3 regions of the Deinococcus sedimenti genome follow, and region 2 is predicted to be linked to each of the others. Evidence: riboswitches for the same ligand, from Rfam matches in the RefSeq annotation. Region 2 holds a riboswitch; each other region holds the start of a gene.
The links. A riboswitch is a leader RNA that binds a small molecule or an ion and turns the genes downstream of it on or off. The one in region 2 is predicted to bind cyclic di-GMP.

Region 1: it holds a riboswitch for cyclic di-GMP, as region 2 does, so the genes downstream of both, IEY69_RS17955 (Ig-like domain-containing protein) here and IEY69_RS03385 (glycoside hydrolase family 16 protein) in region 2, are expected to answer to the same signal.
Region 3: it holds a riboswitch for cyclic di-GMP, as region 2 does, so the genes downstream of both, IEY69_RS14025 (hypothetical protein) here and IEY69_RS03385 (glycoside hydrolase family 16 protein) in region 2, are expected to answer to the same signal.

Annotation. Positions count from the first base shown of each region.
Region 1 covers NZ_BMQN01000016.1:17,486-27,558, reverse strand. The annotation lists gene IEY69_RS17970 (zinc-dependent alcohol dehydrogenase family protein) at 1-975, opposite strand, end outside; gene aguB (N-carbamoylputrescine amidase) at 1,089-1,976, opposite strand; gene IEY69_RS17960 (MBL fold metallo-hydrolase) at 2,106-3,020, shown strand; gene IEY69_RS17955 (Ig-like domain-containing protein) at 3,153-3,539, opposite strand; cyclic di-GMP riboswitch class II at 3,604-3,688, opposite strand; gene thrC (threonine synthase) at 4,109-5,551, shown strand; gene IEY69_RS17945 (sensor domain-containing diguanylate cyclase) at 5,555-7,018, opposite strand; gene IEY69_RS17940 (hypothetical protein) at 7,047-7,211, shown strand; gene IEY69_RS17935 (hypothetical protein) at 7,214-7,375, shown strand; gene IEY69_RS17930 (potassium channel family protein) at 7,397-8,380, shown strand; gene IEY69_RS17925 (DsbA family oxidoreductase) at 8,418-9,053, shown strand; gene IEY69_RS17920 (class I SAM-dependent methyltransferase) at 9,075-9,785, shown strand; gene IEY69_RS17915 (GNAT family N-acetyltransferase) at 9,799-10,073, opposite strand, start outside.
Region 2 covers NZ_BMQN01000001.1:679,706-689,778, forward strand. The annotation lists gene IEY69_RS03360 (beta-N-acetylhexosaminidase) at 1-377, opposite strand, end outside; gene IEY69_RS03365 (ABC transporter substrate-binding protein) at 448-1,686, opposite strand; gene IEY69_RS03370 (N-acetylmannosamine-6-phosphate 2-epimerase) at 1,825-2,511, opposite strand; gene IEY69_RS03375 (SEL1-like repeat protein) at 2,930-4,060, opposite strand; gene nagZ (beta-N-acetylhexosaminidase) at 4,224-5,690, shown strand; gene IEY69_RS03385 (glycoside hydrolase family 16 protein) at 5,977-6,744, opposite strand; cyclic di-GMP riboswitch class I at 6,757-6,831, opposite strand; gene IEY69_RS03390 (glycoside hydrolase family 26 protein) at 7,372-8,262, opposite strand; gene IEY69_RS03395 (glycosyltransferase family 2 protein) at 8,629-9,900, shown strand; gene IEY69_RS03400 (hypothetical protein) at 9,900-10,073, shown strand, end outside.
Region 3 covers NZ_BMQN01000007.1:71,743-81,815, reverse strand. The annotation lists gene carA (glutamine-hydrolyzing carbamoyl-phosphate synthase small subunit) at 1-868, shown strand, start outside; cyclic di-GMP riboswitch class II at 1,001-1,086, shown strand; gene IEY69_RS14025 (hypothetical protein) at 1,139-1,630, shown strand; gene IEY69_RS14020 (DUF11 domain-containing protein) at 1,661-3,652, shown strand; gene IEY69_RS14015 (DUF11 domain-containing protein) at 3,789-6,677, shown strand; gene IEY69_RS14010 (T9SS type A sorting domain-containing protein) at 6,678-10,073, shown strand, end outside.

The sequences.
Region 1 (10,073 bases), on a different contig from region 2:
CCCCTCGGCCAGCGTGAGGCGCGCGCCGATCAGCTCGGCGGGGCGCAACTGCCCGGACTCGATCAGGCCCAGCATCTCGGGGTAGGTGTGGGCGGCCATGCCGTGACTGCCGTAGAGCTCCAGTTCACGGGCGATCACGGCGTCCATCGGCAGGGCCGGGCGGCTCTGGTCGCCCAGCAGCAGGCCCACCTGCACGTGCCGTCCGCGGCGGCGCAGGTTCGCCACCGAGTTGAACGCCGTCTGCGGGTGCCCCAGCGCGTCCAGCGACACGTGCGCGCCGCCCCCCGTGTGATCCAGCACGGCCTGCACGGGGTCGGGCACGAGGCGGCTGTTCACGGTGACCTCCGCGCCCAGCTCGCGCGCGCGGGTCAGTTTCGCGTCGTCGATGTCCACCGCGATCACGCGCGCCCCCAGCGCCCGGCCGATCATCACGGCGGACAGGCCCACGCCGCCGCAGCCGTGCACGGCCAGCCACTCGCCGCCCCGCACGCGGCCCTGCTGCGCCACCGCCCGGAACGACGTGGCGAAGCGGCAGCCCAGGCTGGCGGCCGTCACGAAATCCAGGCTGTCCGGCAGGCGCACCAGGTTCTGCTCGGCGTAGTGGATGCCCACGAACGGCGCGAACGATCCCCAGTGCGTGAATCCCGGCTGGAACTGCCGTTCGCACACCTGCTGGTGCCCGGCGCGGCACTCCGCGCAGCGGCCGCAGCCGGCCACGAACGGCAGCGTCACGCGGTCCCCGGGCCGCCACGAGCGGACGTCCGCGCCGACCGCGACGACCGTCCCCGCGATCTCGTGACCGGGCACGTGCGGCAGGCGGATGTCGGGGTCGTGGCCCATCCAGCCGTGCCAGTCGCTGCGGCACACGCCGGTCGCGCCGACCTCCAGCACCACGCCGTCCGGGATGGGCACCGGGTCCGGGACCGTGCGGAGCTCGGGGCGGATCTGGAACTGCTCGTACACGGCGGCGCGCATACTCGCACGCTACCAGCGGTCCGGGCCGGGCGGCCCGGGGGTGAATGGACAGCGGAGTGAATGGACAGCGGGACGTGGCCAGTCCGGCGCGTCCCACTGACCGGTACGGGGGCTCAGCCGCGCCGGGTGACGCCGTCGGTCGTCAGGAGGGGGCCGTACAGTTCGGGGCGGCGGTCGCGGAAGAAACCCATGCCCGCGCGGAACTTGCGGGCTTCACGCAGGTTCAGGGTGTGCAGGAGGGGGCCTTCCTCGGTGTCGCCGAACTCCGCGACCAGCTCGCCGGTGTAGTCGCTGATGAAGGTGTGCCCGTAGTACGTCTGCTCGAGGTCCCCGACGCGTTCGGTGCCGATGCGGTTCGCGGCGGCGACGTACGTGCTGTTGCTGACGGCGTGCCCGATCATGGCCCGCTGCCACATGTGGTGACTGTTGGGGGATTCCACCTCGGCGGGTTCAGACCCGATCGCGGTGGGGTACAGCAGGAAGTCCGCGCCCTGCAGCATCATCACGCGGGCGGTTTCGGGGTACCACTGGTCCCAGCAGATGCCGACGCCCACGCGCCCGAAGCGGGTGTCCCACACTTTGAAGCCGGTGTCGCCGGGGTTGAAGTAGTACTTCTCCTCGTAGCCGGGCCCGTCGGGGATGTGCGTCTTGCGGTAGTTGCCGAGCAGCGTGCCGTCGGCGTCGATGCACACGAGGCTGTTGTAGTGTGCCTGCCCGGCCTTCTCGAAGTACGACAGGGGCAGCACCACGCCCAGTTCGCGGGCCAGTTCCTGGAAGCGGCCCACGAACGGGTGGCCTTCCAGTGGGTGGGCGAGGTCGAAGTACTCCTCGCGTTCCACCTGGCAGAAGTACAGGTTCTCGAACAGTTCGGGCAGCAGGATCACCTGCGCGCCCTGCGCGGCCGCGTCACGCACGTGCGAGGCGGCGCGGCTGACGTTGTCTTCCAGCTGATCGGTGACGTGCATCTGCACGACGGCCAACTTCACGGTCTCGGGGCTCATGACCCCCACGCTACCGGATGCCCCGGCGGGGAATGGTGCGCGCCAACGGTTCGTGAACCCGGCCCGACGTGCACCACGCCGCCCAGGCAGGTCCGGGCCGGGGCGGCCACGGTCGGCGCAGAATGCCGTGTGCCCCAGTCCTTCATTCAGCCCACCCCGGTCGCCCCGTTGACCCCCGATCAGTTCACGGTGGTCCTGCTGGGTACCGGAACGCCCCGCGCCTACCCCGGCGCCGCCAAACCGGCCGTCGCGGTCGTGGCCGGGGGGCAGATCCTGCTGTTCGACTGCGGCGGCGACACCACCCGGCAGCTGATCGAGTCGGGGCTCATGCCGCAGCGCGTGCGGGACGTCTTCTTCACGCATCACCACTACGACCACAATGCAGGCTTCCCGGACCTGTTCATCAGCAGCTGGCGCACCCACGTGGGCGTCATCCAGGGTCGGTCTCAGCCCATGCGGGTGTACGGGCCCAGCCGCACCCGCGACATCATCGGGACGTTCCATGACGCGCTCGCGTACGACCGGGAACTCCGCGTGGCGTACAACAGGTCCGAAGCGGCAGGTGCCGAGGTGGAGTACACCGAACGCAATGCTGGCCTGATGTTCGACGAGGGCGGCGTGCAGGTCACGGCCTTCGAGGTCGATCACCGTCCCGTGACGCCCGCCCTCGGGTACCGCATCGAGTTCGGTGGGCGGCGCGTCGTGATCAGCGGCGACACGCGCCCCGTGGCCGCCACCGCGCAGCACGCCTGGCAGGCCGACCTGCTGATTCATGACGCCTATCAGCCGCAGTGGCTGGCGGACCTCGCCCGGGAGAATCCCGAGCAGGCCGTGCAGGTCACCAACCCGGCCAAGTACCACACCACCACCCTGGAAGCGGCGCAGCTGGCCCGGGACGCTCAGGTCCGGCACCTGGTGCTGACCCACCACATTCCGGTGCCGCAGGCGACGCCCGCAGCTGAAGCGGCGTATACCGCCGGAATGGCGGAGCTGTACCCAGGGCGCATCACGGTCGGGCGGGACCTGATGCGCTTCGACCTGTAGGTACCGGCAGGAGGTGCGGGCAGGCGGGGCCGTTCCGAGCTGCGGGCGGAGGGTCGGCCAGAATCGTCTCGTCCGGGGGGTGCGGGTCAGAGCCGCGCGGCTGCCGGATGGGGGATGTCGAGGCCGCCGGGCCTACTGACCGATGTTCACGTGGAACGTCTGGGTCTGTTCGGTGACGTTCTGCGCCTGGTCGTACACGCGGACGGTGACCTTGTGCTCGCCGTTGCTGCTCGCCTCGAAGTACTTCGCGTAGGAGTTGTACGCGGTCGGGTCGTCCACGAAGGTTTCCCCGTCGATCAGCAGGACCACGCGGGACACGGTGGTGTTGTCCTGGGTGGCCAGGCGGAAGAACACGTTGCCCTTCTCCTTCAGCGTCTGGGGGCTCATCACCATGGAGACCTTGGGGGCCTGCGTGTCCACGCGGGTGCCGGTGGACTGCGCGGTGGTGCTGGGGGTGGAGGGACCGCCGCAGCTGGTGGCCAGCACGGCAACAAGGGCAGAGAGCAGGAATGCACGCATGGAGAACTCCTCCTGCGACGTCGTCGCAGTTGGTGGGTCCAACCTCCAGCTCAGGCTGAAGGCATGGTCGAAAAGCCGGTCGCACCACTGGCTCCACGTGTCCCAGGTGCCCGCATACAGGACCACGCTTCAACGCCTCTTCTCGCCCGTTGTTTCCCGTAGCGAGTGAAGTCATGATGCCTGCGTGCGCCCTTCGGGCCTGTCACACCTGCATGCATGAACCGCGCCTAAGCGGTCTCCTCAAGGGCCGCTGAAGGCCGCGCGCGACCCTCCCCCCACCCCCCCGGGGGGCGTGGCGGTACTCGAATGCGGCTGGCACGCTGCGCAGCGTGCGGCCCGGTGCAGATCCGGAGGGTGTGAAGCATGAGAACCCCGGGGGGAAGGCCGGGCCGCGGAATGACTGGGCGCCGGGTCAGTTCTCCGGACGTCTGTGACAGAGTTGTAAGACGCGGGGTGTCACGCGGATGAAGGTCCGGTGGAGTGCCCTAGCTGCCGGTGGACTCTGCCCGGACCCGGCTCGCTAGAGTGACGGCACGCAAGTCGCCCACCGCGTGGGCGCGGGAGGACCCATGAAGTACGTTTCCACGCGCGGCGCGCGCGACCTCGGCCACTTCTCGGACGTGCTGCTGTCCGGCCTCGCCCCGGACGGTGGGCTGGCCATGCCCGAATCCATTCCCACGGTCACGCCCGCGCAGCTGGAGGCGTGGCGCGCCCTGAGTTACGCCGACCTCGCCTACGAGGTCATGCGCCCCTTCATCACGGACATCCCCGGGGAGGACCTGCGCCGCCTGCTGCGCGACACGTACACGGAAGAGGCCTTCCACAGCGCCGAGATCACGCCCGTCACCCCGCTGGGTGAGGCTGGCCCGGACGGAGGTGGCCTGTACCTGCTGGAACTGTCGAACGGGCCGTCCCTGGCGTTCAAGGACATGGCCATGCAGTTCCTGGGGCAGGTGTTCGAGTACGTGCTGGAGGCCCGGGACGAGCGGGTCAACATCCTGGGCGCCACCAGCGGCGACACCGGCAGCGCGGCCGAGTACGCCATGCTCGGCAAGGCCCGCGTGAACGTCGTGATGCTCTCCCCGCACGGCCGCATGAGTGCCTTCCAGCAGGCGCAGATGTTCAGCCTGCAGGAGGCGAACATCTTCAACCTGGCCGTGGAGGGCGTCTTCGACGACTGCCAGGACCTCGTGAAGGCTGTGAACGCCGACGCGGACTTCAAGGCCCGCTATGACATCGGGGCCGTGAACTCCATCAACTGGGCGCGGGTGCTGGCGCAGGCCGTGTACTACTTCCGGGCGTACCTCGCCCTGAACCTCCCCGCCGGGGCGGAGGCGGACTTCAGCGTGCCGTCCGGGAACTTCGGGAACGTGTTTGCCGGGTACCTCGCCAAACGCATGGGCCTGCCGGTCGGGCAGCTGATCGTTGCCAGCAACGAGAACGACGTGCTGCACGACTTCTTCAGCGGCGGAACGTACCACGTCCGCCCCGCCGACCGGGTCGCGGTGACGAGCAGCCCCAGCATGGACATCGGCAAGGCCAGCAACTTCGAGCGCTACCTGTACCTGATCGCCGGTGCGGACGCCGTGCAGACGCGCGGCTGGTGGGACGAGGTCGGCCAGAGCCGCCCCGTCGCCCTGAGCGGCACGCCCCACTGGGACGCGGTGCAGGCCAGCGGCTTCCGCAGCGGGCGCAGCACCCACGAAGACCGCCTGCGCACCATCCGTACCGTGTTCGAGTCGTACGGCCGCCTGATCGACCCGCACACCGCCGACGGCGTCCTCGTCGGGCAGGCCTACCAGCGGCCCGGGGTGCCCATGATCTGCCTGGAAACCGCGCTGCCCGCCAAGTTCGAGGCGACCGTGCAGGAGGCCGTGGGGCACACCCCGGGGCGCCCCGCGCGCTTCGACGGGATCGAACAGGCTCCGAAACGCTTCCAGGTCATGCCCAACGACGTCGGTGTCCTCAAGGCGTTCATCGCCGCGAACCTCACCCCGAGAGAACTCGCCTGATCCTTACCCGGCGTCCGGCGTGGACGGCGCCGGATCCGGGGCGACCTCCACCCGGTTGCGGCCCCGCTGCTTGGCAAGGTACAGCGCCTGATCCGCCCGCGTCAGGACGCTGCCCGCCGTGTCCCCGGTCCGCGCGCCACTCACGCCCACGCTGACCGTCACGTGTACCCCCGGCACGCCGGTCGGCAGGTCCTCGACCGCCGCCCGCACCGCCTGCGCCACCGGCACGCCCGACGCCACGTCCCCCGGCAGCAGCAGGATGAACTCCTCGCCCCCCCAGCGGGCCAGCAGGGCGCCGCCCGGCAGCGCCGCCTGCGCCGCCCGCGCCACGCGCCGCAGCACCTCATCCCCGGCCGGGTGCCCGTACCGGTCGTTGATCACCTTGAAGTGATCCAGATCGAACAGGGCCAGCGTGACCGGCACGCCCGACGCCAGCGGCCGCGCCAGCGCCGCGTCGAACGCCGCGCGGTTCGGCAGGCCCGTCAGCGGATCGGTCAGCGCCGCGCGGCGCAACTGCGCCCGGTCGCGCGCCACGGTCGGCAGCACCACCGCCAGCACCAGCCCCGTGGCGAGCAGACCGATCAGCAGGTTCAGCAGCAGCACGTTCCGCAGGGGCGTCAGGGCGCGCGTCTCGTTCTGCTCGATCAGCAGGTACCAGCGCAACTCCGGAATGAACCGCGCGTTCACCTGATACCGCGCGGCCGCAGCGTCGTACGTCAGCCGCTGCGGCCGCGCGGACCCCGTGAAGATCAGCGGCGCGATCTCCCGCAGACCAGGCCGCTGCCGGATGTTCTGCCCCACGCCGCCCCGACTGTCGAGCATCACGTCCCCCCGCTCGTTCACGAAGTACGCCCGCCGCTGGAACTCCACATCGTACGACCTCAGCAGCTGCCGGATGTTGTCCAGCGTCAGCCCCACCCCGGTCACTGCCAGGAACGACCCGTCCGGCGCGAGCAGCCGGTAGTTCACGAACACCAGCGGCTGACGGCCATACGCGGGATTCACGTCCACGTTCAACTCGTACGGGGCCCGCAGGTCCCGCACGCGAGCAAACCACGCGTCCTGCGGGTCGTCCGCCCGGACCGTCTTCACCAGCCCGCGCGGCCCGTAGTAGCGACCCGTGCGGCCCGACACCACGAACGCCGCGCGTGGCGAGTGCTTGCGCTGAATGGCCTGCAGGTACGCCTGAACCCGCCCCGCATCCCGCTCGCCGCCCTGCAACCAGTCGCGCAGGAACGTGTTGTTCGCCATCTCCGACGAGATGAACACCGGCCGCTGAATACCGTTCTGAATCTGCGACGCCACGTTATCTCCGGTCAGCGGCAGCATCTCGTCCGCAATCGTGTGCCGCAACCGCCGCTCCGCCACGCCGTACGACAGCAGGCTGGTGGCCAGGAAGCCGGTGATCAGCACCGCGCTGATCGCCGACAGCAGCCAGCCTCGTCCGTTCGGGTGCGCCCTGGTCATATCTCTGGCGGCCAGTCTACCCGCATGCGTGCTCCGACCCCAGCGCCGCCCGCGCCGTACCCTGACTCTCCCCGGTGGCCGCGTGACCGAGGTGCAGCCCCGGGCCCTGAACGCCGTGACGGCGCCCCGCCCGCAGCCCCGCCCCCCTCTGCGTGATCTGGATGATCAGGGCGACCGGTCGGAACGCCGCTGACCGTGCGCGTGGATCCGGGCGGGACATTGAACCGGCGTGGGCTGCTGGAATCCCGGCTGGACGTGTCAGCGTACCGCCGCTGGATGCGCTGGGCTGCGGTGGCCTTCGGCGCGGCGCTGAGCGGGGGCACGGCCTTCCTGATGGTCAGTGCGATCCTCCGCTGAGCGTCCCTCTACACTTGAGGTATGACCCGTCGCCCTGCCGTGCTGCTGGCCCTGATCGCGGGGCTGGTGGTGTTCGGCACGGTCGGGTACCGCGTGCTGGAGGGCTGGTCGTGGCTGGACTGCCTGTTCATGACGGCCATGACCCTGACGACCGTGGGGTACGGCGCGCCGGGCGAGCTGAACACGGACGGGAAGGTGTTCAGCGTGGTGCTGATGCTGGTCGGGATCGGGCTGATGCTGTACCTGCTGACGCTGCTGGCCGAGACGATGCTGCGCACCGTGACGGACCCGGACGCGGCGCGGCGGCGCAAGGAGAGGAAGATCATGAGCCTGAAGGATCACACGATCGTGTGCGGGTACGGGCAGGTGGGCGAGGCGGTCAGCGTGGCGCTGCGGGGCGCGCGGCGCGAGGTGGTCGTGGTCGATCACCGCCCCGAGCACCTGGAGTGGGCGCAGACGCAGGGCCTGCACACTCTGGTGGGGGACGCCACCGACGAGGACGTGCTGCGCCGCGCCGGGATCGAGCGGGCGGCGTCGCTGGTCACGGTGATCAACAGTGACCCCAGCAACCTGTACGTGGTGCTGTCCGCCAAGGGGTTGAACCCGGCCGTGCGGGTGATCGCGCGGGCCAGTGACGAGGCGGCGGCCCGCAAGATGCGCCGCGCCGGGGCGGACGAGGTCGTGAACCCGTACCAGCTGAGCGGGAACCGCATCGCGGCGATGATGCTCGCGCCGCGCCTGAGCCGCCTGCTGAGCGGCGACGTGACCAGCGAGCACTTCACGATCCGCGAACTGAGCGTCCCGCCGGGCATGGTGGGCCGCACGGTGGCGGACCTGGGCCGCGAGACGGGCGCGCTGGTCGTGGCGATCTGGCGCGACGGGCAGCCGCTGCGCAGCCGCGCCGAGGACGTCCTGCGGGCCGGGGACGCCGTGCTGGTGGCGGGCGCGGCGGCCGAGGTGGAGGCCGTGCAGTCCGGCCCGGCGGGCGGAGTGCAGCCCGCGTGACGTTCCGCCGCGCACCTCAGGGTGTACGGTGCCCCGCATGACCCGAGTGACCGAGCTGTACTTCGATTTCCTGTGCCCCTACGCGTGGCGTGGCGTGGAACTCGCCGCCGTCCTGAAAGACGAGGGTGAGGCGTTCACCCTGCGGCACTACTCGCTGGTCGAGGGCAACCACGAAGGCAACGCGAAAGAATTGACGTGGCGCGTGACCGAGCAGCCGCTGAATGAGGGGAGCGCGTACCAGCAGGGGAGCCTGCGCGCATTCCTGGCGTCCCACGCGGCGGCCCGGCAGGGCGAGGCGGCGCACTGGGAGTTCACGCTGGCGCTATTCCGCGCCCACCACGAGCGCAAGGAGCCCCTGACGGACGGGACCATCCACGCGGCGGCGCAGGAGGCCGGACTGAACCTGGACGCTTTCGCGCAGGCCCTGGCGGACGAGGCCACCCGCCGCGCCGACCTGCGCGCCGACCTGGACGCCGCGCGTGAAGTCGGGGTGTTCGGCACGCCCACCTTCGTCCTCCCGACCGGCGAGGCCGCGTACTACCGCTTCGAGACCCTGACCCGCGAGCCTGCCCAGGCACGCGAGTGGTGGACCCTCTACCGCACCGTGCTGACCAGCGAGGCCGGCATCGGCACGATCAAACGCGCGAAGAATCGCCCGCCCCACCGCGCCTGACCGCGCCGGTACACTCGTGAGATGAGGCTCGCCACGCTGGACGACCTGCTCGACACCCTGGACGGCCTGTTCGGCGAGGGGGACCTGACCCGCCGGGGCGACCGGGACGCCTGGGCGGACATCCTCTCCCGGCCCGGCCACCCGCTCGCCTCGGCGCTGCCGGACGCGAACCTGCGCGACTGGGCCGCGCGGGGCCTGCTGCCCGGCGGACCTGGGCGGGCGGCGCTGGACGTGGGGTGCGGGCTGGGCCGCAACACGACCTTCCTGGCCGGACTGGGGTACCACGCGACGGGCGTGGACCTCTCACCGTACGCCGTGCAGGTCGCCCGCGGTCGCGACCCCCGGCCCACCTTCCACGAGGTGGACGTGCTGCGCCAGCCCATCCCCGGCGGCCCGTTCGACGTGGTGTACGACTCCGGGTGTTTTCACCATCTGCCCCCCCACCGCCGCCTGTCCTACCTGACGACCCTGAGCGGCGTCCTCAAACCCGGCGGGCTGTTCGGCATCTGCACCTTCGCGGCCGGACGCATGGGCAGCGCCGAGACGGACCTGGAACTGTTCCGTCAGGGCACGCTGTCCGGTGGAATCGGGTTCAGCGTCGCCGATTTGCGCCACGTCTTCAGTGACCTGGAGTTCCTGACCGGCGGCCCACTCCCCGCTCCGGCAGACGCGTCCGCGGACGTCTTCACGCAGGACTTCCTGCTGGCCGCGCTGTTCCGCCGCCCGGCCTGAACGCCGCTGACGTTCAGCGGGTCAGGCCGCTGCGGCGGTCCATGTACGCCGCGTACGCCGGGTCGAAGCTGCGCAGCAGGATCGCTATGACGCCGTGCTCGTCGACCTGCAGGCCCTGGAAGCGGAAGCCCGCGCGGAGCTTCGGGACGATGACGGCGTTGTTCGTCAGGTGGTGATGGCTGCGCACCAGCGCGTAGCCCTCGCCGTGCAGGGCGTCCAGCACCACAGGCAGCAGCCGCGTGTACACGCCCCGCCCCCGGTGCGCGGGGAGCAGCGCGGTGTTCACCA
Region 2 (10,073 bases):
GCTTCCTCGCCGCCCGGCGTCAGGCCCGCCGCCTTTGCGCGGGCGGCCAGATCGGCGTCGGCCAGCGTGCCGATCACGATGCCCTTCCCACCCGCCGGGGCGTCGGCCAGGGTCAGGCCCAGCCGCGCCTTCCACTCGGCCCGCAGGTCCCGCACAGCCCAGCCCAGCTCCGGCGCGGTGCCCACCACGCGCACGCCCAGCCCGCCCAGGGGCAGCGTGCCGTTCGGGAACGTTGCCGCCTTCGGCTGCGGTACGAGCGCCGCGAAGGGCATCTGCACGCGCGCCTCGGCGGCCGGGGTGAGGGTCACGGGCGTCGCCAACGCGCTCAGGCTCAGGCTGATCATCAGGGCCCCCAGGCCCATCACTCGCTGTTTCATGTGTCCTCCGAAAGGGCAAGGAGGCGGGCGCCACCAGTCCGCGCGCCGCCTCCTGCTCCCTGCACCTCGATTACAGGCTGGCGTTCCAGGCCTTCACGATGTCGTCCAGCGCCTGCTTGGCGCTTTTCTGCCCGGCCATCGCGGCCTCGACGTTGTCCTTGAACACCTTGTTCAGCTTGCTGGCATCTGGGTACACCAGCGTCAGGTCCTTGGCGCGCTTCAGTTCCGTGGACGCCACGAGGCGGCCCTGGCTGACGGCGTCCGAGCCGCCTTGCTTGAAGAACTTGTCCCCGCTGGCCTTCACGGTGCTGGGGAACGTCGTCTTCGTGACTTTGCTGAACTGCAGCTGGTTCACGTCGTTCGTCAGGAACAGCGCGAGCTTCTGCGCCAGCGCCTTGTCCTTCACGCCTTTGGGCACCATGAAGCCCATCAGGCCGGTGTGGATGACGTTCCCGGCGATGTTGATCGGGTACGGCGCCACGCGCGTCTGATCGAAGATCGCCTTGTTGTCGTTCTGCACGCGCAGGATGAACTGAGGACCCGTGATCAGCATGCCCAGCTTCCCGGCCGAGTACAGCTCGGTGGCGGCCGTGAAGCCGCGGCGCATGGTGTCCTCGGGAATGTAGCCCTTCTTGTACAGGTCCACGTACGTCTGCAGCAGCTTGACGTGCTCGGGGCTGTTGAACACGGCTTTGCTGCCGCTCTTGTCCAGGATGGGCAGGCCTGCCTCCTGGAACACGTACAGCATGCTGATCCCGTTGATGTTCGGCATGAAGCCGTACATGCCGGTCTTGTCCTTGATCTGCTTCGCGGCGGCGATCAGCGTCTGGATGGTGCGCGGCGGGTTGGCGGGGTCCAGACCCGCTTTGCGGAAGATCTCGGTGTTGTACGCCACAACCTTCGGCGCCCAGTACCACGGCACCCCCATGACCTTCCCGTCGTACGTGAAGGTGTTCAGCGGGCTGGCGAAGTACAGCTTCTTCTGCGCGGCGCTCAGGTCCAGCGCCTCCAGCGCGCCCTGCTGCACCAGCTTGACCGTCATGTCGCTGCTGAGGTTCACGGCGGCCGGCGGGCGACCGGCGGCGACGGATGCGAGCAGTTTCTGTTCCATGGCGGTGGCGGGGACGTCCACCCACTTGAGTTCCACGGTGGGGTTTTCCTTCTCGAACTGCGCGACGAGGCGGTTCATCTCGTCGTTGAACAGCGGCGCGAGGCTGATCGTCCAGAATTCCAGCTGGGTCTTCTGCGCGTGGGCGGCCCCGCCGAGCATCGCGGCGGTGATCAGGGTGGTGAGGGCGCGGTATTTCATGCTTGAACTCCTGGGGGCGGCGCGCCGGGCGGCGCTGGGTGGACTCCGGCGGGGGAACTTGAGAAGGATGTGCGGAGAATGTAGCGGTTTTCAGAACCCATCGTCTGAGAACCTGAGCGTTCCCCTCTCACCGGGCCGTCAGCTTGACCGGTCGCCCGCCACCCCGAGTGCCTGCGCGAACCAGCGCGTCACGTGATCCGGGCGGGTGATCGCGCTGCCCACCACCACCGCGTGCGCGCCGGTCGCCAGGGCATGCGCGGCCAGTTCGGGCGTGTTCAGGCGGCCCTCCGCGATGAACGGCAGCCCCGCCCCGGCCAGCTCACGCATCAACGTGAAGTCCGGCCCCGCCTGCTGCGGGCTGTGCGGCGTGTACCCGCTCATGGTGGTGCCCACGATGTCCGCACCTGCCGCGTACGCCGCCTGCGCTTCCGCCAGCGTGCTGATGTCCGCCATCGCCAGCGCCCCGCAGGCATGCGCCTCGGCGATCAGGTCCGCCACCGGGAAGGGGCGCGGCAGGTCTGTCCCGTCGAAGGCCACGACCTCCGCTCCGGCCCGGGCCACCGCGCGCACCTCCTGCGGCGTCGCGGTGATGTACACCGGCGAGCCCGGCTGCGCCTGCTTCGTCAACCCGATGATCGGCACGTCCGTCAGCGCCCGCACTGTCCGGATGTCCTCCGGGCTGCGCAGCCGCAGGCCCCCCGCGCCGCCCAGCAGCGCCGCGCGGCTCATCGCCGCGATGATACCCGTGTCCCGCAGGGGGCTGCCGTCGTCCGCCTGGACACTCACGATCAACGCGCCCCGCAGGCGCTGTAGCACGTCACTCACGCCGGACAGTGTAGGGCCATCAGCTGGAGAAGAGACCCCGTACCCATACCGAGTGGAGTCGGGCAGGCCCTCAACACCACCCATCGTTCGCCATGGACAGCAGAAGTCAGAGCTGTTAAGAGTCACCCTCAACTCCTCTGAATCGAACCCGGCCAGGACCTGAACAGGACAGCGGGTGGAATGGGAGTCAAGGGACGGGGGGTTGAGCCCTCCAGGAATCTGAAAACGCTGTGATTCCTGGTGTCTCGTGAGCCACCGGTCGATACCTCAACTCACGTCGAGAACCCGTCTTTCTCGACTTCAGTCTGCTCGGGTTGAACGGGCATGGGGCAGTCGGCAGAAGGGGATAGGTCCTCGTGACGTCTTCAGTCTCCGTTCTGCCTGACGCTCAGTTGCTGGGAGGTCAGCGGGGTGGGTATCAGCAGGGCCCCTCGGCTGGCACGATCATCATGACCGGGTTCTGAAGCGATGGATATGTCTGCTGCAGGCGTGTCAGATCCTGTTGAGCCGCCGTGAATCCCTGTGCGGCGGCCAGACGCAGCCACACGGCTGCCTGCCCCAGATCTCGCCAGACGCCCTGACCATTGGCATACGCGGCGGCCAGATTATGTTGAGCCTGCGCGAAGCCCTGCTGCGCTGCCCGGGCGTACCAGCAGAACGCCTGGACATCGTTCCGGGGAACGCCACGGCCGTTGGCATACAGCACGCCCAGGTTGTTCTGGGCGATCATGTCGCCCTGCTCGGCGGCCCGGCGGTACCAGCTGGCGGCCAGCGCGTCATCTTGCGGAACGCCCACCCCCCTGGTGTACAGCACGGCCATGTTCAGCTGAGCGGGGATCAGGCCCTGCTCAGCGGCCCGGCGGTACCACTCGGCTGCCTGCGCGTCACTCTGATCCACTCCCTGCGCATTGTCGTACAGCTGCCCCAGCTGCAGTTGCGCTTCCGGGTGGCCCTGCTCGGCGGCCTGCCGGAACCATCGAGCGGCCAGGGCGTCGTCTCTGGGAACGCCCTGACCATCGTGATACAGAACACCCAGGTTGAATTGCGCCAGGATGTGACCCTGCTCGGCCGCCTTCCGGAACCACACGGCGGCCTGAGCGTCGTCCTGCGCAGTACCCTGAGCAGTCAGGAACAACACCCCGAGGTTGAACTGCGCGCTGGCGTGACCCTGCTCGGCCGCCCGGCGGTACCAGACGGCAGCCAATGTCGCGTCAGGCGTCACCCCACGGCCTGTCATATACATCGTCGCCAGCCAGAATTGGCCAGCCGCGTCCCCAGCTTGAGCCGCGTCCGTGAATTCCCGGACAGCCTCAGCGTATGATCCCGTGCGGTACAGGCCGATGCCGTCCTCCACGGACGCTCCCGCGGTGGTGCTCAGAACTGCCCAGAGCGCCACTATCCATGTGTATCGCTTCTTCATCAGGTGTCCTCCGTTCAGGGCTGCGTTCTTCCATGCTGCAACGACAGTATCGGCAGCGTGAACTCGCTGATGATGTCCCCCGTCGGGTGGGCATGCATGTCGTGGACTGGACACATGACGTGTGGTCACGGGCTGCACTATAGAAAGGTTTACAAATCTTTCAACCCGAGCGAATGCGAGAAGGAGCAAAGCGGGTTCCGGTCGTGGAGTTGGCAGATCAGTGGTCTTCCGATCTGTCAACGAAACAGATGGAATCCGTGTAAGATGTTGAAATTGCCGTACGCTGGGCGTCGTGAGTCTGACTCTGACAAGCGGCGCGCTGGTGATGGTGGACATTCCCGGCCCCACCCTGGATGACGATACGGTCGCGCATCTGCGCCGCCACAGGATCCGCAGCGTGTGCCTGTTCCGCAAAAATGTGGTTTCCGAGGCGCAACTCTCGGTCCTGTGCGCCGACCTGCGCGCCGTGATGGGCGAGCACGCCCTGATCGCCCTGGACCACGAGGGCGGCGCGATCCTGCGCCCGACGTTCTGGCCGTTCGCGCCAGCTGCCATGAATCTGGGCGCGGCAGGCGACGAGGCGCTGACGGAGGACGTGAGTGCCGCCCTGGCGCGGCAGCTGCGCCGCGTGGGCATCAACTGGAACTTCGCCCCCGTGCTGGACGTGAACGTGAACCCCGCCAACCCCGTGATCGGCGAGCGGGCCTTCGGCGCCGACGTGGGGCTCGTGACGCGCATGGGTCGCGCCGCTCTCTCTGGGCACGACCGGGCAGGCGTCGCCGCGTGCGTCAAACACTTCCCCGGGCACGGGGACACCAGCCTGGACAGCCACCTCGCCCTGCCCCGTGTGGACAAAGCCAGGGAGGACCTGGAAGCCGGGGAGTTCGCACCGTTCCGCGACCTGCTGCCCGTCACGCCCGCCGTGATGACCGCGCACATCATCTACCCGGCGCTGGACCCCGCGCGGCCCGCCACGCTGTCCCGCGCGGTGCTGACCGGCCTGCTGCGCGAGGAGTGGGGTTTCGACGGCGTGATCGTCACGGACTCCATGGGCATGAAGGCCATCGACGACCACTACGGGCGCGGCGAGGCCGGGGTGATGGCCATCCAGGCGGGCGCGGACCTGGTTATGGCCCTCGGCCGCCGCGAGGCGCAGGAGGCGACCCTGAACGCCATCCAGTCCGCCCTTGACAACGGGACGCTGGACGCCACGCAGATGCAGGCCAGCGTGCGCCGCCTGGAAGCCCTGGCCGCCCGCTACCCCGCGCAGGCGGATGCCACCCTGGACCCGCGGGCTGACGCGGCGCTGCTGGAATGTGCCTGGGCGCGCGGCCTGAGTGCGTACCGCGACCCGGTCGCCCCGCCCCCCGGTTCAACGGTGCTGCTGGTCGCGCAGACGAAAGTCCCCCGCGAGAACGTCAGTGAGGCCAGCGTGGACGCCGCAACTCTCGCCGCCGAGCTGAGCGGCGTGTACGAGGTGCAGCTGCACGCCTTCGAGGACCCGGCGGACCTGGACTGGACCGCCCTGCGGGCCCTGGGGCTGCCGGTCATCCTGGCCACCACTTCACGCCACCGCCACGCCGCGCTGCGCGGGACCCAGCCCGATCTGCACCTGGCGCTGTACAACCCCTACGCCGCACTGGACGTGAACGCCCCGGCGGTCCTCACGTACGGATTTCAGCCGGAAGCCCGCCGCGCCGTGCGGCGCTGGCTGACCGGCGACCTGAGAGCGGCCGGTACGCTGCCGTTTCCGGAGTGACCCGGCGTAGCCCGTTCGGCGCACACGGCAACGATACGGACGGCAGGGTTCAGTTCCGTCGGGCGAGCCCATGAGCGCACCACCCACCTGAACTGAATTCTGATGCCAGGAGACCGCGTATCTGAATGGCACCAGGGTCGGTTCTGACGCCGTGGGCTGTGCGCACGGTGCGGGCGGAACCCTGAAACCGCTGCCGTTCTCAGGTGCGCGCTCTGCGGCGCAGCCGTGCGGGTCTGATCGGTTCAGAGGTCTGGCGGGTGTCCCTCGACCCCGCGGACTTCTGCGGTCAGAACGGTTCGAAGCTGATGGAGTCCACCAGCATGTGAACGGTACCGCGCGTGGCGGGGCCGCCCCACGCGGCGCTGTTCGTGGGCCACACGTTCAGCATGATATGAGCGGCGTCCTGCGGGACGTCCTGGGTGGTCTCCCAGACCTTCGAGCCGTTCAGGAAGTACGTGACGCGGTCCGGTCGCCACTCGTACGTCATGGTCTGGAAGGACTGGCCGAACGTGACGCTGGTGGGCAGCACGCCGGACGTCTTGCTGTTCACGGTCCGCCACACGGCGGTGTTCAGCGTCCTGGGCCGGTTCCCTTCGATTTCCAGGTCGATCTCGGTGGCGCTGTCGTTCACGTAACTGAACGCCCCGCTGATGTTCCCGCTGAGGACCTTGCCGCTGCGTGCGGGGTGGGCGCTGGTGCTGGCCGCCCGGAAGCGGTAGGTGTACCGACCGAAGCCGAAGGTCTGGTGGGTCTGCACTTCGGCGGCGCGGGCGCACAGGCCCGTGGCGCAGCTCTGCACCGTCAGGGTGAGCAGCAGGTGGCCGCCCTTCACGCTGACCAGTGCCGGGTCGAACCGGCCGGTCAGGCCGGGCCGCTGCCAGAATCCGCCCCAGCTGGATGGCTCCCAGCGGGCCGTGTCGAGCGTGTCGAACGTTTCGGTCCACGCGGCGCCCGCCGGACGCAGGGAGACGGAAGTGGTCGGCGGGGTCAGATCGTTGCAGGCCACGAGGGACAGGCCCAGCAGGGCGGAACGGACCGTGTGTGCGATAGGCATGCTGAATCTCCCTCTGGTGACCCGGCCAACCCCTTGGGTTCCGTGGCTTTGCGTCACCGCCTTGCGGCGGTTTTGCCCTGAGCATGGGGACACTGGACAGCCTGAAGTGTGTCCGTTGAACTCCGTCAAGTCTCTTACATGAACGTGGACGGCGGCACCCCTGGGCGGGGGCCACCCGGAAGCGGCCGGTGTGGTAGACGCGGACCGCGATGCCCATGGACTATGTGACCGTGGGTGTCGGGGCACTTGAGGGGCGTGCCGTCAGCCCCCCGGCTTGACGTCCACCGCTCGGTTCCTTGGACCCTCGCTGGGCGCGTTTCAGGGAGCCTGGGGATTGCCTCAGTCTCCCTGGAACGCGCTGACAGCAGAGTTCAGAGGTATCGAGGATACCCTCGATACCTCTGAATCGAGCACCTGAGAAAAACAGTGGTTGGAAGTGGAATCGAGGGGCGTGCTCGTGGCCCTTCAATGAAACTGATAACCGCTGTGAGAGGCTGAGGCGCTGCGCAGAGCGGCCCGTCGGAGGACGTGTCAACGCGAGCCCGACTGGGGAGAGTCTCCTGTTCGCTGTCCACCGGGTCGGGTCCCGCCGTTCAGGGACTGGTGGGGTCTGCGTGAAACTGGTCGCTACCGCGTTGTGGGGCAGCGGCGGAAGGCGTTCAGGGCCGGGTCACTGGTCGTGAGGCGCCAGTCGACGCGGCCATCCCTGATGTGAAACCAGAAGGCCCGGCGGATCTGCCCGAATGCGGGTAGCTGCGCGCACATGTCGCGGATCCACGCGGCCTTGTCGCCGCCCTGCTCCACGCTGGCCACCTCGCCCAGCTGGACCGGCTTGGTCCCCGCGACCCTCTTCAGCTCCTGATACGACGCCCCGAACGTGTCACGGAAACTCAGCCAGCGGTTCCAGGCGTTGGTGGTGCCCCAGTTGTACCCGTCCAGGCCGACCTCGTCCACCCAGGCTCCTCCCGGGTACAGGGCGCGGTACGAGCTGGGCATGCCCGGGTACTGGATGTTGGGCGTCCATACCCAGCGCACCGGAGCCCGTTCAGCCCGGAAGACGTTCACGACATGCCGCCACGCCCGGATGAAATCGGCGGACGTGTTGTTGGGACCCAGCTGGTACGCGCCCCAGTTTCCGTTCATTTCCGGCGCGAACGTGATGCGCACCGGCTGACCGGCCTGCCGGACATCCCGGGCGAACCGGCGCAGGTAGGCGTCGTGCCGGCCGGCGGCGATCTCCCGGTACGGAACGCCCCGCAGGGCGCCCGCGACCTGCCTGCGCGGCTGCCAGGAGAGTTCGAGTTCCTTGCCCTGCGCGAGCAGGGTCCGGGCGTACCTCAGGTTGAACGGCGTGGTCCAGTCCTGAAACCAGCGGACCGCGGCGAAGCGGCACCCGACCTTCCGCTCCACGGCGGCCAGGACGGCCGGGCTGTCCACTGTCAGGCCGAACACCCCGCAACTCGGCACCGCGGCCGCCTGCGTGGCTGGGACAGCGCCCGTGAACAGCAGCGCGGCCACAGTGACCGCGGCCCGCCGCCACCTGGCACGAGGCCCGCCTGCAGGCCGGACTGGGGTGGAAACGCTGATGGGTGCGGGCATGTCACGCGCATGATGGCAGTGTTCGGGCCTGGGACGGGCGGTGCCCCCCACGCTGGCCCCCACTGCCTGTAGGTGCGCTGAACCTTGTCCCAGCGTGACACCACCGGGCACTCACGGTGCGTCAGAACCGGACGCCTAGCCTGAACGCAGGGCGTGACCGGACCTCAGGGACGGGCATCCACGCCGAGATACAAGTGCCGGGAGGCGCAGATCCTCGTCTTCGAATCGGTCACCTGAACAGACGAGAGGAGCCAGTGGTGAGACCGCCCCGAGGGAGGCATCACCATGGGCTTTACGACTGTCCTGCCGTCCACCCCGCTGGGTTGGACCCTGTTCATCATTGTGCTTCTGCTGCTGATCAAGGCGGCGCTGACGGTCACGCTCGCCACCGCTCACATCTGGGTCCGGCGCCGCCGCGCCCGCGACTGGCACGGGCGGGACACGCCGGGCGTCAGCGTCATGATCGCGGCGTTCAATGAGGAGGTCGGCATTGCCCAGACCATCCGGTCCGTGCTCGCTCAGGACGGCCCGCCCCTGCAGGTCATTGTCGTGGACGACGGCTCCACCGACCGCACCGCGGCCATCGCCGATGAATTCGCGCGGCGGGACGCCCGCGTGCAGGTGCTGCGCCAGGCGAACGGTGGGAAGGCCAGTGCCCTGAACCGCGCCGCCGCTCACCTGGAGTACCCGGTCGCGGTGAGCGTGGACGCGGACTCCTCGCTGGCGCCGGGCGCGCTGTCGGCCCTGTCGCGCCATTTCCTGAACCCGGCGGTGGGTGCCGTCGCCGGGGACGTGCGGGTGGCCGGCCCGGTCACGTCGCTCACGCAGATGCAGCACCTGGAATACAGCGTCGGGCAGCAGATGGACAAGCGGGCGCAGGACATGCTCGGGGCGGTCAGCGTGGTGCCCGGCGCGGCCGGCGCGTTCCGCACGGACCTGATTCGCCGCCTGCACTACAGCGGCGACACCATCACCGAGGACATGGACCTCACCGTCGCCATCGCCGCGGCGGGCTACCAGGTGCGTTTCGAGCCGGCCGCACTGAGCTTCACCGAGCCGCCCGTCACCCTGCCCGCCATGTGGCGCCAGCGGCTGCGCTGGATGTACGGCACGTTCCAGGTCATGGGTAAGTACCGCCACCTGATCCTGACAGCGCGCGGCGGACGCCTGGGGTGGCTGACCCTCCCGTACGTGCTGCTCTACGGACTGGTGCTGGGCGGAGCCGGACCGCTGTTCGATCTGGCGGCGCTGACCCTGCTGGTCCAGCAGATGAGCGGGGGCTCTGCCCCGCCTGGGGCCCTGGTCCCGCTGCTCGTGAGCATCGGGATCGATGTGCTGGTGGCGGGCGTGGCCCTCGCGCTGGGCCGACAGTCGCTGCGGCCCCTGCTGATCACGCCGACCCAGCGGCTGTTCATGCGGCCGTTCGTGGCCCTGGTGGTTATCGTGACGTGCCTGTCGTTCCTGCGGGGCCGCACCGTCCGCTGGAACAAGATGCCCCGCGTGGGCGTGCACCTGCCCGGCCAGCCGTCCCCGGTGGCCCCGCAGGCGGGCGACTGATGCGTTCGCTCTGCCTGATCCTCCTGCTCGGCAGCGCCGCCGGTGTCCTGGCCGTCTCGGCGCCCACCCCGGCAGCGCCGCTCGGTCAGGTGCTGGCCCGCCAGCAGCTGATCAGCCCGGCGGTGACCACCCGCGGTCAGGCGGCCGGTGAGGTGACCGTGTCGGTGTCGCTG
Region 3 (10,073 bases), on a different contig from region 2:
GTACGGCGTCGTGAGCATCCAGGGGATCGACACGCGCGCGCTGGTGCGCCGCCTGCGCACGGGCGGCGTCGTCAAGGGCGTCATCGCGCACCGCAGCTACACACACCCGGAAGATCCGTACGGCGAGTTCACGCCCGCCGAGGAGCAGATGTACGTGCAGCGCGCCCTGGACCACCAGGACATCGACGGGCACGACATGACCCGCGAGGTCACGACCGCGCTGCCCTACGCGTTCCCCACCCTGCGGCACGGCAAGCGCGTGGTCCTGATGGACTTCGGGATCAAGCACACCATCATCGAGCGCCTCGCCGAGGTCGGCATCGAGCCGATCGTGGTGCCAGCGCACACCACCCCCGCGCAGATCATGGCGCTGCAACCGCACGGCCTGTTCCTCAGCAACGGCCCCGGCGACCCCGCCCCGCTGGAGTACGCGCATAAGACCGCGTGGGAACTCATGGGCCTGCTGCCCACCTTCGGCATCTGCCTGGGGCACCAGATCCTGGGTCTCGCGGCAGGCGGGCGGACCTTCAAGATGAAGTTCGGGCACCGCGGCGGCAACCAGCCTGTGAAGAATCTGTTAACGGGCAACGTGGAGATCACCAGCCAGAACCACGGGTACGCGGTGGACATCGACTCGATCCCCAACGGGGCCTTCGTGCCGACCCACATCAACCTGAACGACGGTACCCTGGAAGGCATGGCGCACAGCCGCTACCCGGTGTTTTCCGTGCAGTACCACCCCGAGGCCAGCCCGGGGCCGCACGACAGCCGCTACCTGTTCGACCGCTTCATCGAGGAGATCGACGCCTTCGATGGGGGCAGCGGGACCCCCGTGGCGAAGGCCAGCGCGGGCCGCCTGGGCGTTTGACAAATGACCACGCGGACGGAATGATAGGCACGATGAAAAGGTGAGAAATTTCATAATGCCCGCGCGGTCAGTGACAGGCGCGTCAGCATGGTGAGGTAAACCGAACATCCTCGGGGACGGTCCCCGGGCCAACAGATGTTCAGGAGCAATGAATCATCTGGCGCACACGGGCGCCTAAGCCAGATGAGGAGCGAGTGGCGCGACCGACAGAACGGCGGGAGAGATCCCCCAGCTGTCGGTCAATTTTTTGTCTCTGGAGGTCCCCCCGCAGTGAAGCGCCTCATTCTGCCCCTGCTGCTCCTCACGGCGGCCAGCGCCCAGTCCAGCCCCAACGTCACCTTCACCCTGACCCAGGACCTCGTCAAACGCAGCACCGACAGCAGCGGCAAAACCGTCGAGACGATCATCGACTCGCCCAAAACCGTCCTGCCCGGCGACGTCCTGCGCGAACAGGTCACGCTGCGCAACGTCTCCGGACGCCGCCTGGGCCAGCTGAACGTCAACGTCCCCATCCCACGCGGCACCGAATTCAGCGTCCTGACCACCCCCGCCACAGACCGCTGGACCGTCAGTTACTCCATTGACGGCGGCAAGACCTTCAGCGCGCAGCCCAGACGCACTGTCACCACCACCGAGAACGGCCAGAGCGTCACCCGCCAGCAACCCGCACCCCCCACCACCTACACCAACGTCCGCTGGACCCTGACCAGCATGAACCCGGACGAGACGCTGAAGTTCAGTTTCCGCGTGAAAGTCAAGTAACCCCCCCCCGCCCCCTCCCGGAGGAAGCACATGAAGAAGCACTGGACCCTGACCGCCCTGATCGCCCTCGCCGCCAGCACCGCGCACGCGGCCGGCACCGCCGCCGGCACGGTGATCACCAACACCGCCGAGATCGTCTTCACCCCCGAAGGCAGCACCACCCCCACCCCACCCATCCCCTCCAACCCCGTCACCACCACCGTGCTGCCGGTGCCCAGCTTCACCATCGTGCCGAACGACGCCAGCGCCGTCGTCACCACCCCCGACTACACCAAGCCCGGCCAGACCGCCACCGCCCGCCCCGGCGACACCGTGGTCTTCCCCTACACGCTGACCAACACCGGGAACGTCCCCAACGAGTCCTACACGCTGACCAACACCCCCGACCCCACCAGCGCCGTGAAGACCCCCACCAGCGTCACGTTCTACCCCGCCAGCGCCGACACCAACAGCGACGGCACCCTGAGCCTCGCCGAGATCACCGCCGCCACACCCATCACCGGCATCAGCGGCGTGAACCAGGACGCCGCCGTCAAGTTCTTCCAGGTGTACGTGATTCCCGCCGCGGCCACCAACGCCGACAAGTACGGCGCGGACCCGACCGGCACCCGCCAGGACAACCCGGCCTTCAACAACGACCCCAGCGTCCCGCGCGACGCCAACAACTCCAACGTCACCACCGTGGACCGCAAGGACGCCACCGTCATCGGACCCAAGGCCGACCCGGACGGCAACGGCACCCCCGTGACGCCCGCCTACGCCAGCCCCGAGGGCGTGACCATCACCCCCAGCGCCAGCGACACGCAGACCGCGCAGGCCACCACCACCACCACGGCCATCACCTTCACGAACACCGTCCAGAACACCGGCAACCGCCCCGACGTGTTCGACATCACCACTGCCCTGGCTGGCTTCCCCTCCGGAACGACCGTCACGCTCTTCAAAACCGACGGCACCCCGCTGCCCGACACGGACGGCGACGGCGTGCCGGACGTGGGCAGCCTGACTCCCGGCCAGACCGCCAACCTGCTGGTCAAGGTCACCTTCACTGCCGGCGGCCTGCCCACCAACCCCGCGACGCCCCCCACCGTCACGGTCATCAGCACCAGCAGCAACGACACCAGCAGAAAAGACGACACCCGGGACATCGTGAACCTGCCCGGCCTGTCCTTCGGGAACCCCACCCCCACCCCCGGCGGCGACCCCGCCCTGCCCGGCACCCCCGAGGCGGGCCAGCCCGGCAGCCCCAGCAGCCCGATCATCCCGCCCGCCACCTGCACGGCCGGCAGCCCCGACATCCGCGCCACGGTCGCCATGGAGATCGCCAACCTGGGCAGCGCCACCGACACCTTCGACGTGAGCGGCACCGCGCCCATCAAACTGACTGACGGCACCACCGTGACCGTGACCGTCAAGTACTTCATCGACGCGAACGGCAACAAAGCCCTGGACAGCGGCGAGGCCCCCCTGACCGACACCAACGGCAACGGCACCGCCGACACCGGCCCGCTCGCCGCCGGCGCGGAACTGAAACTGATCGCCGCCGTCGACGTGCCCTGCGCCGCCGCCGCGCAGACCATCACCCTGAACCAGACCGCCAAATCCCCCACCACCGGCGTGGAGGTCAAGGACCCCAACGACACCGTCCTGGTCGGCAAGACCCCGGTCGCCGCGCCCACCAAGACCGTCGACAAGGCCGAAGCGAAACCCGGCGACACGCTGACCTACACCATCGTCGGCAAGAACACCAGCAACGCCAACGTCACCAAGGTGTTCATCCGTGACACCCTGCCCGCCAACACCACCTTCGTCAGCTTCATGGCACGCAGCACCGCCACCGGCGCCATCCTGTACTCCACCAATGGCACCAGCTGGAGCGGCACGCCCATCGCCGCGCCCCAGGCGGCCGGCGTGACCGTGTACGCCGGCGTGGACACCAACGGCAACGGCACCATCGACACCGGCGACATCCTGACCCCCGGCCAGACCATCACCGGCACGTTCGTCGTCACCGTCAAGTAACCATCCCCCAGGCGCGCCCACCCCGTTGCGTGGGCGCGCCCCACCGGGCAGGGGAGACCCCCGGCCGCATTTTTCCTCCCCTGTCCGCCCACAACATCAGACTCCTCCATTTGTGCCCTCACCTCCGGGAGGCCCCGTGCGAAACCCCCCTCTGCTCAAGCTGCTGACCAGTCTGGCCCTGGCGCTGACCCCGGCCCTGTCCGGCGCGGCCCAGGCGGCCGGCACCCCCGCCGGCACCGTGATCCAGAACCAGGCGACCCTGGAGTTCACGCCGCCCGGCGAGCCGCCCGTGCGCGTGCCCACCCCGCCGGTCACGACCACCGTGCAGGCCGTGTGCTCGGTCAGCGCCCTGCCCAACGGCAGCGTGGCGCAGCCCGGTCAGAGCGCCGCGCTGCTGCCCGGCGAGACCACCCTGCTGCGCTACGTGCTGACCAACACCGGCAACGCCGCGAACACCGTGAACCTCAGCGTGCCCACCGACGTGGTCTCGCAGTTCACGCCCGGCGACCTGAGCCTGCACCGCGACGCCAACGGCAACGGGCAGATCGACCCGGACGAACCGGCCCTGACCAGCCTGACCCTGGACGCCGACGCGAGCGCGGCGCTGCTCGTGCGGGCCACCACCCAGGCCAGTGACCGCGGCAGCGCCTACCCGAACCTGATCGCCCGCTGCGGCACGAACGCGCAGGGCCTGAGCGGCGAAACCGACGACAACAACGTGGCCCGCATCAACGTCGGCGACCCGCCCACCCTGACGCTCGACAAGACCTTCACGCCCGCCGCGCTGCGCCCCGGCGACGTGACCACCGTCACCCTGACCGCCCGCAACGCGGGCAACGGAGCCTCGCGCGCCGTGACGATCACCGACCTGCTCGACACGCCCGAACTGCGCGACTTCGTGTTCGTCAGCGGCAGCGCCCGCCTGAGCGGCAGCGCCGCCCCCACCGCCACCACCGAGTACCGCGCCGGCGCCGGTCAGCCCTGGCAGGCCAGTGAACCCAGCCCGGTGAGCGGCGTGCGCGCCCGCGTGGACTCGCTGGCGCCCGGCGCGACCCTGACCCTGACCTTCGCGCTGCGCACCCCGGACGGCGTGACCGGAAGCCGCCGCAACGTGGCGCAGCTGCGCAGCGGCGACGTCACGGTGGACGCCCCGGCCGACGTGACCCTGCGCTACCAGCCGCTGATCGCGCTGGGCCCACTGGGCAACCCGCAGGCGCAGCCCGGCGGTGAACTCAGCGCCGACGACCGGCAGGTCAAACCCAACGCGCTGCTGAACACCGAAGTCTGCTTCCCGCACACCGCGCAGAACCTCGGGGACCGCCCCGACACCCTGACCATCACCGGCCGCATCGAGATCGGCGAGGGCACGCTGCGCTTCACCGAACGCGACGGCACGCCCATCACCGAACCGTTCCGCGTGCCGGACCTCGCGCCGCAGGGCACCCGGGACTTCAACGCCTGCTACGTGCCCACCCGCGCGAACGTCAGCTCCGCCACCGAGGCCCTGCGCGCCGTCCTGACCGCCCAGAGCAGCCGCGGCGCCGCGAACAACCTGACCGTCGACATCCTGACCGCCGTGGCGCCCCTGACCCTGAACCCCGTCAAGAGCGGCACCCTGAGCGGACTGGTGGAACCCGGACAGGTCCTGACCTACCACCTGAAACTCACCAACACCCAGAGCTTCGCGCTGACGAACGTCGAGATCCGCGACAACCTGCGCGCCATCCAGATTCTCGACGCCAGCGGCACCCTGACCCGCACCGAGCTGCTGGAGTTCATCAGCGCCGACCAGGGCGGCACCCTGGAGGGCGAGACGGTCGTGTGGCGCCTGGCCCGCCTGGACCCCGGCCAGAGCCTCGACCTGACCCTGAACGCCCGCGTGCCGCAGGACACCCCCGACGGGGCCCGCGTCCTGAACACCTTCACGGTGGGCAGCAGCGAACTGCCCGACCCCGTGCCCAGCAACCCGGTCGTGAACGGCGTGTTCCGCAGCAGCAACCTGACCATGGTCAAGACCAGCAGCCCCGCCGTGGTCGCCTACGGCCAGACCATCACCTACACCTTCACCGTCACGAACCGCAGCGCCACCGGCACGCTGGACACCGTCACGGTGCAGGACACCCTGCCCGCCGGCCTGACGTACGTGGACGGCAGCAGCCGCCTGAACGGCAGCGAGATCACCCCCACCGTCACCGGCCGCACCTACGTCTGGGAGATTCCCGGCCTGGCCCCGGGCGCCAGCGCCGTGGTCACCTTCGACGCGGTCGTCACGCCCGAAGCCGGCACGCAGATCCGCAACAGCGCCATCGCCACCGCCGTCAGCAACAACGGCGAGACGAAAACGCCCCCCAGCACCGCCGCGAACACCATCGACCCGCTGATCTTCGGCCGGAACACCGCCGACCTCGTGGGTTACGTGTTCCAGGACGTCAACCGCAACGGGATCTATGACCGCGCCGTGGACGTGCCGGTCATGAACGCCCGCGTGATCCTGGCCGGGGGGCGCGTGGCGCTGACCGACACGCAGGGCCGCTACCACTTCCGCAACCTCTTCGAAGGTGAGGCCGCGCTGCGCCTCGACCCTGGCAGCGTCGCCTACCAGCCGCTGAACGTCCCGCAGGACGCCGGACGTCCCGGCAGCCGACTGGTCTACGTGCGCAGCCTGACCAGCGTGGACTTCCCGCTGGCCCCCGACGCCGGCGAGATCGCCGTGACGCGCGACACCACCCTGCGCGTGACCAGCGCCCTGCCCCTGAGCGCCGCGCAGACCCTCACGGTCCGCAAGCAGGTGTTCGAGCAGGAGGCCGGGGTGTACCTCGTGCAGCTGACCCTGGGCGCCAGCGCCGACCTGAGCGGCGTCGACCTGAACGATCCCCTCCCGCAGGGCGCCACGCTGCTCGACGGGCAGAACGCCCTGACCTTCACCACCCTGCCCGCCGGGGAGCGCGTCCTGACCTACCGCTTCCGCTGGACCGGGGATCTCAAGGGCGCCGTGACCGACCCGGCCGCCCACTGGAGGTACTGAGTGAAACGCGCCCTCACCACCCTGACCGCGGCCCTGCTGGGAACGGCCGCCGCGCAGGAAATCGCCACCTCGCTCCCCCTGACCTCCGTCGGCGACAAGCTGATGTGGACCGTCGGCGATCAGGACCTGCGCCTGGTCGTGGGCGTCAGCTCACGCGTGCAACTCGACGTGTACGGCGCGCAGTTCGACCCTGCCGACTACCGCACGCCCGACCAGTACGGCGACGAGAACTACGACCCCAGCACCCCCAAGGCCCCGGTCGGCAGCACCTTCACGCTGATCGACGCGGACGGTCAGGTCGTGCGGCAGCAGGAGTTCGGGCAGGGCGCGCAGGACTGGCAGACCTTCCTGAACAGCGACCTGAAGGCCGGGACGTACACCCTGCGCGTGCGCACCCAGGGCAACGGCAAGAACACCTTCGCGCTGCGCCTGACGTCCGTCAGCGCCGCCGTCGAGGCCGACCACCTGAACGTCACGGTGCGCAGTGGCGACTGGGTGCCTGCCCTGAACGTCTACAACCCGGGCGGGCCCATGAGCATCCGCATGTACGACGGGGACGGCGCGGGCGAACTGCAGGGCGAACTGCGCGACGCGCAGGGCACCGCCTACCCCATCAAGGTCAGCGGACAGCTGCAGTGGGACGAGATCAAGGTCCCCGAGGACGCCGGGAACTACACCCTGTACCTGCGCCAGCCGCCCAAGACCTACCAGTGGTCGAACTCGGTCGGCTTCGAACTCAGCACCGGGCCGATCAAGATCGTCACCGCCGACACCACCGGCAAGCTGGACATCACGGCCGAACTGGTCCTCCCCGACGAAACGCTGCCCACCCAGGCGAACGTCACCGTCGGCGAGCAGACCTACGCCGTCAGCGGTCAGGCCGGACCCTTCACGCTGCCCGCCAGGGAGTACCCGGTGCAGGCCGAAGCCGTCCGGGGCGCCGAGGTCAGCGTCAACGCGCCCGCCGCGACCGTCACCAAGGGCCAGACCGCGCGCGTCGCCGTGCAGGTCAAACCCAGCGTGAACCTGAACTTCACGGCCGATAAACCCGAGGTCTGCGTGGGCGACGTCGTGACCTTCACCGCGCGCGCCACCACCGACTTCGACCGCCAGACCCTCCCGGCCAGCCTGCGCGTGGCGCTGCCCGCCGGATTCGAGGCGCAGGGCGACACCAGCGTCACCGCCCGCGTGGACGCCGCCAACCCCGGCGTGCTGACCTTCGAGGCCCGCGCCGTCGCCGCCACGCAGGGCGAAGCCCGCGCCACCCTGGCCCCCTGGAACCAGACCCAGACGCTGGGCGTGCAGGTCCTGCCCAGCGCCACGCAGATCGAACTGCGCCGCGCGCCGCTGGCCGCCACGCTGCCCGGCGAGACCGTCACCGTGACCCTCACGCTGCGCAACACCAGCGCCGCGCCCGCTCCCTACGACCTGACCGACCAGCCCGGCGAGACCCTCGAAGCCCTGGACCCCACCAGCTTCAGCGGTGAACTGCAACCCGGCGAGGAAAAAACCCTCAGCTACCGCGCCCGCGTGAAAGGCTCGGGCGGCGAGCAGGGCCAGCTGAGCGCCACCCTGACCAGCAACTGCGCCACGCAGCAGGTCGTGGGCGGGACGTTCAGCGTCACCACGCCCGCGCCGCCCGCCCCGACCCCGGTCGTCACGCAGACCCGCGAGAGCACCGTCCGCATCCCCTACGACGTGCCCACCACCAGGAACGCCACGCAGGTCGTCGTGGTGCACCAGATTCCGGCCGGCAGCAGCTACGTGCCCGGCAGCAGCCAGCTGAGCGGCCGCCCCCTGGCCGACCCGGAGGCCGGCCAGAGCGGCAAACTGTACTGGACCACCCCCGGCGCGCCCCGGGGCGTCCTGACCTACCGCGTCACGCACGAGGGCAGCCTGCCCGCCCTGCAGAGCCCCACCCTGGTGGGCCGCTACGCCGGGGGCCGCGCCAGCGTCCTGGTGGGCGAGGGGAACCTGGACGACCTGAGCGCCCTGACCCCCGTGGTCGCCGCGCAGAGCCAGGAGAACAGCGGCGCGCTGAAACTCCCGCTGGACGGCGCCGTGTACCGCGACCGCGACCGCGTGACCGTCGTCGTGGAAAGCCCCGACGGCAGCACCGACCTGCCCCTGATCAACGGCGCGCCCGTCGACCCGGCCAGCCTGGGCCGCAGGACTGTCGACGCCGAACGCGGCACGCAGCGGCAGGAGTTCTACGGCGTCGCGCTGCGCAGCGGCGAGAACACCCTGAGCTTCGCCGGGCAGACCGTCCGCGTGTCCCTGGCGGGCACGCCCGTCAGCGCCGAGTTCACCGGCGAGCAGCTCATCGCCGACGGCGTCACGCCGCTGCGCGTGCGGATCGACCTGACCGACGCCGCCGGAATCCGCACCGCTGGCGGCAACGTCACCGTGCAGGCCACCCTGGAACCCGCCCAGCCCGACGCGCAGCCCCGCGTGGTCAGCTACCAGGTGAAACTCGTGGACGGCGTGGGCGTCCTGGAACTCGAACCGCTCGCGGCGCCGGCCCACTTCGACGTCCGGGTGCGCCTGGGCGACCGGGTGATCAGCAAGGGCTTCGAGGCGCTGCCCAGCCGCACCCGCGTCGGCATCGGCCTGCTCAGCGTGGGCGGCATCCTGAGCGCCGGGGGCGTCGCCGCCGGCGAAGCCCGCGCGCAGGGCTACCTGGAAACGCCCATCGGCGACGGCAAACTGTACGTCGCCGCCAGCGGCGCCCTGACGGCCGACCGCACCGCCAGCGGCGCCACCACCGTCCGCCAGGACCGCGACCAGGGCCTGCCCACCACCGCCAACCCCCTGCAGCGCTACCCCAACCACGGCGACAGCAGCGCCGAGACCGTGCCCCTCCAGGGCATCGACCCGGTCGCCGCACGCTACGAACACCCGGCCTTCTCGGTCAGCTACCGGCAGGCGCCGCTTCCCATCGACGTGTTCAGCGTCGGTATCACGCCCACCGCCCTGAGCGGCTTCACGCGCAGCGACCCGCAGATGTCGGGCTTCGTGGCCGCGCTGCCCGGCGACCTGAAACGCGTCACGCTGGACGCCAACGGCCTGCGCGCCCTGGCCCTCCCGGACGACGACCTGCACGCCGACAGCGAGACCGTCACGCTGCTCCTGACCGACCCGCAGACCGGCGCGCAGGACCGCCGTCCGCTGGCCCGCCTGACCGACTACACCCTGGACCCGGTGGCCGGCGTGCTGTACTTCCAGCGGCCCCTGAACCTGCTGGACGATCAGGGCCGCACCCAGAGCGTCGAGGTCAGCTACCGCCTGAACGACCCGCTGGCCGCCCGGCAGCTGGCCTGGGGCGTGCAGGGCCGGTACCGAGTCACCGACGCCCTGAGCGTCGCGGCCGCCGCCGTGGGACTGGACGGCGTGACC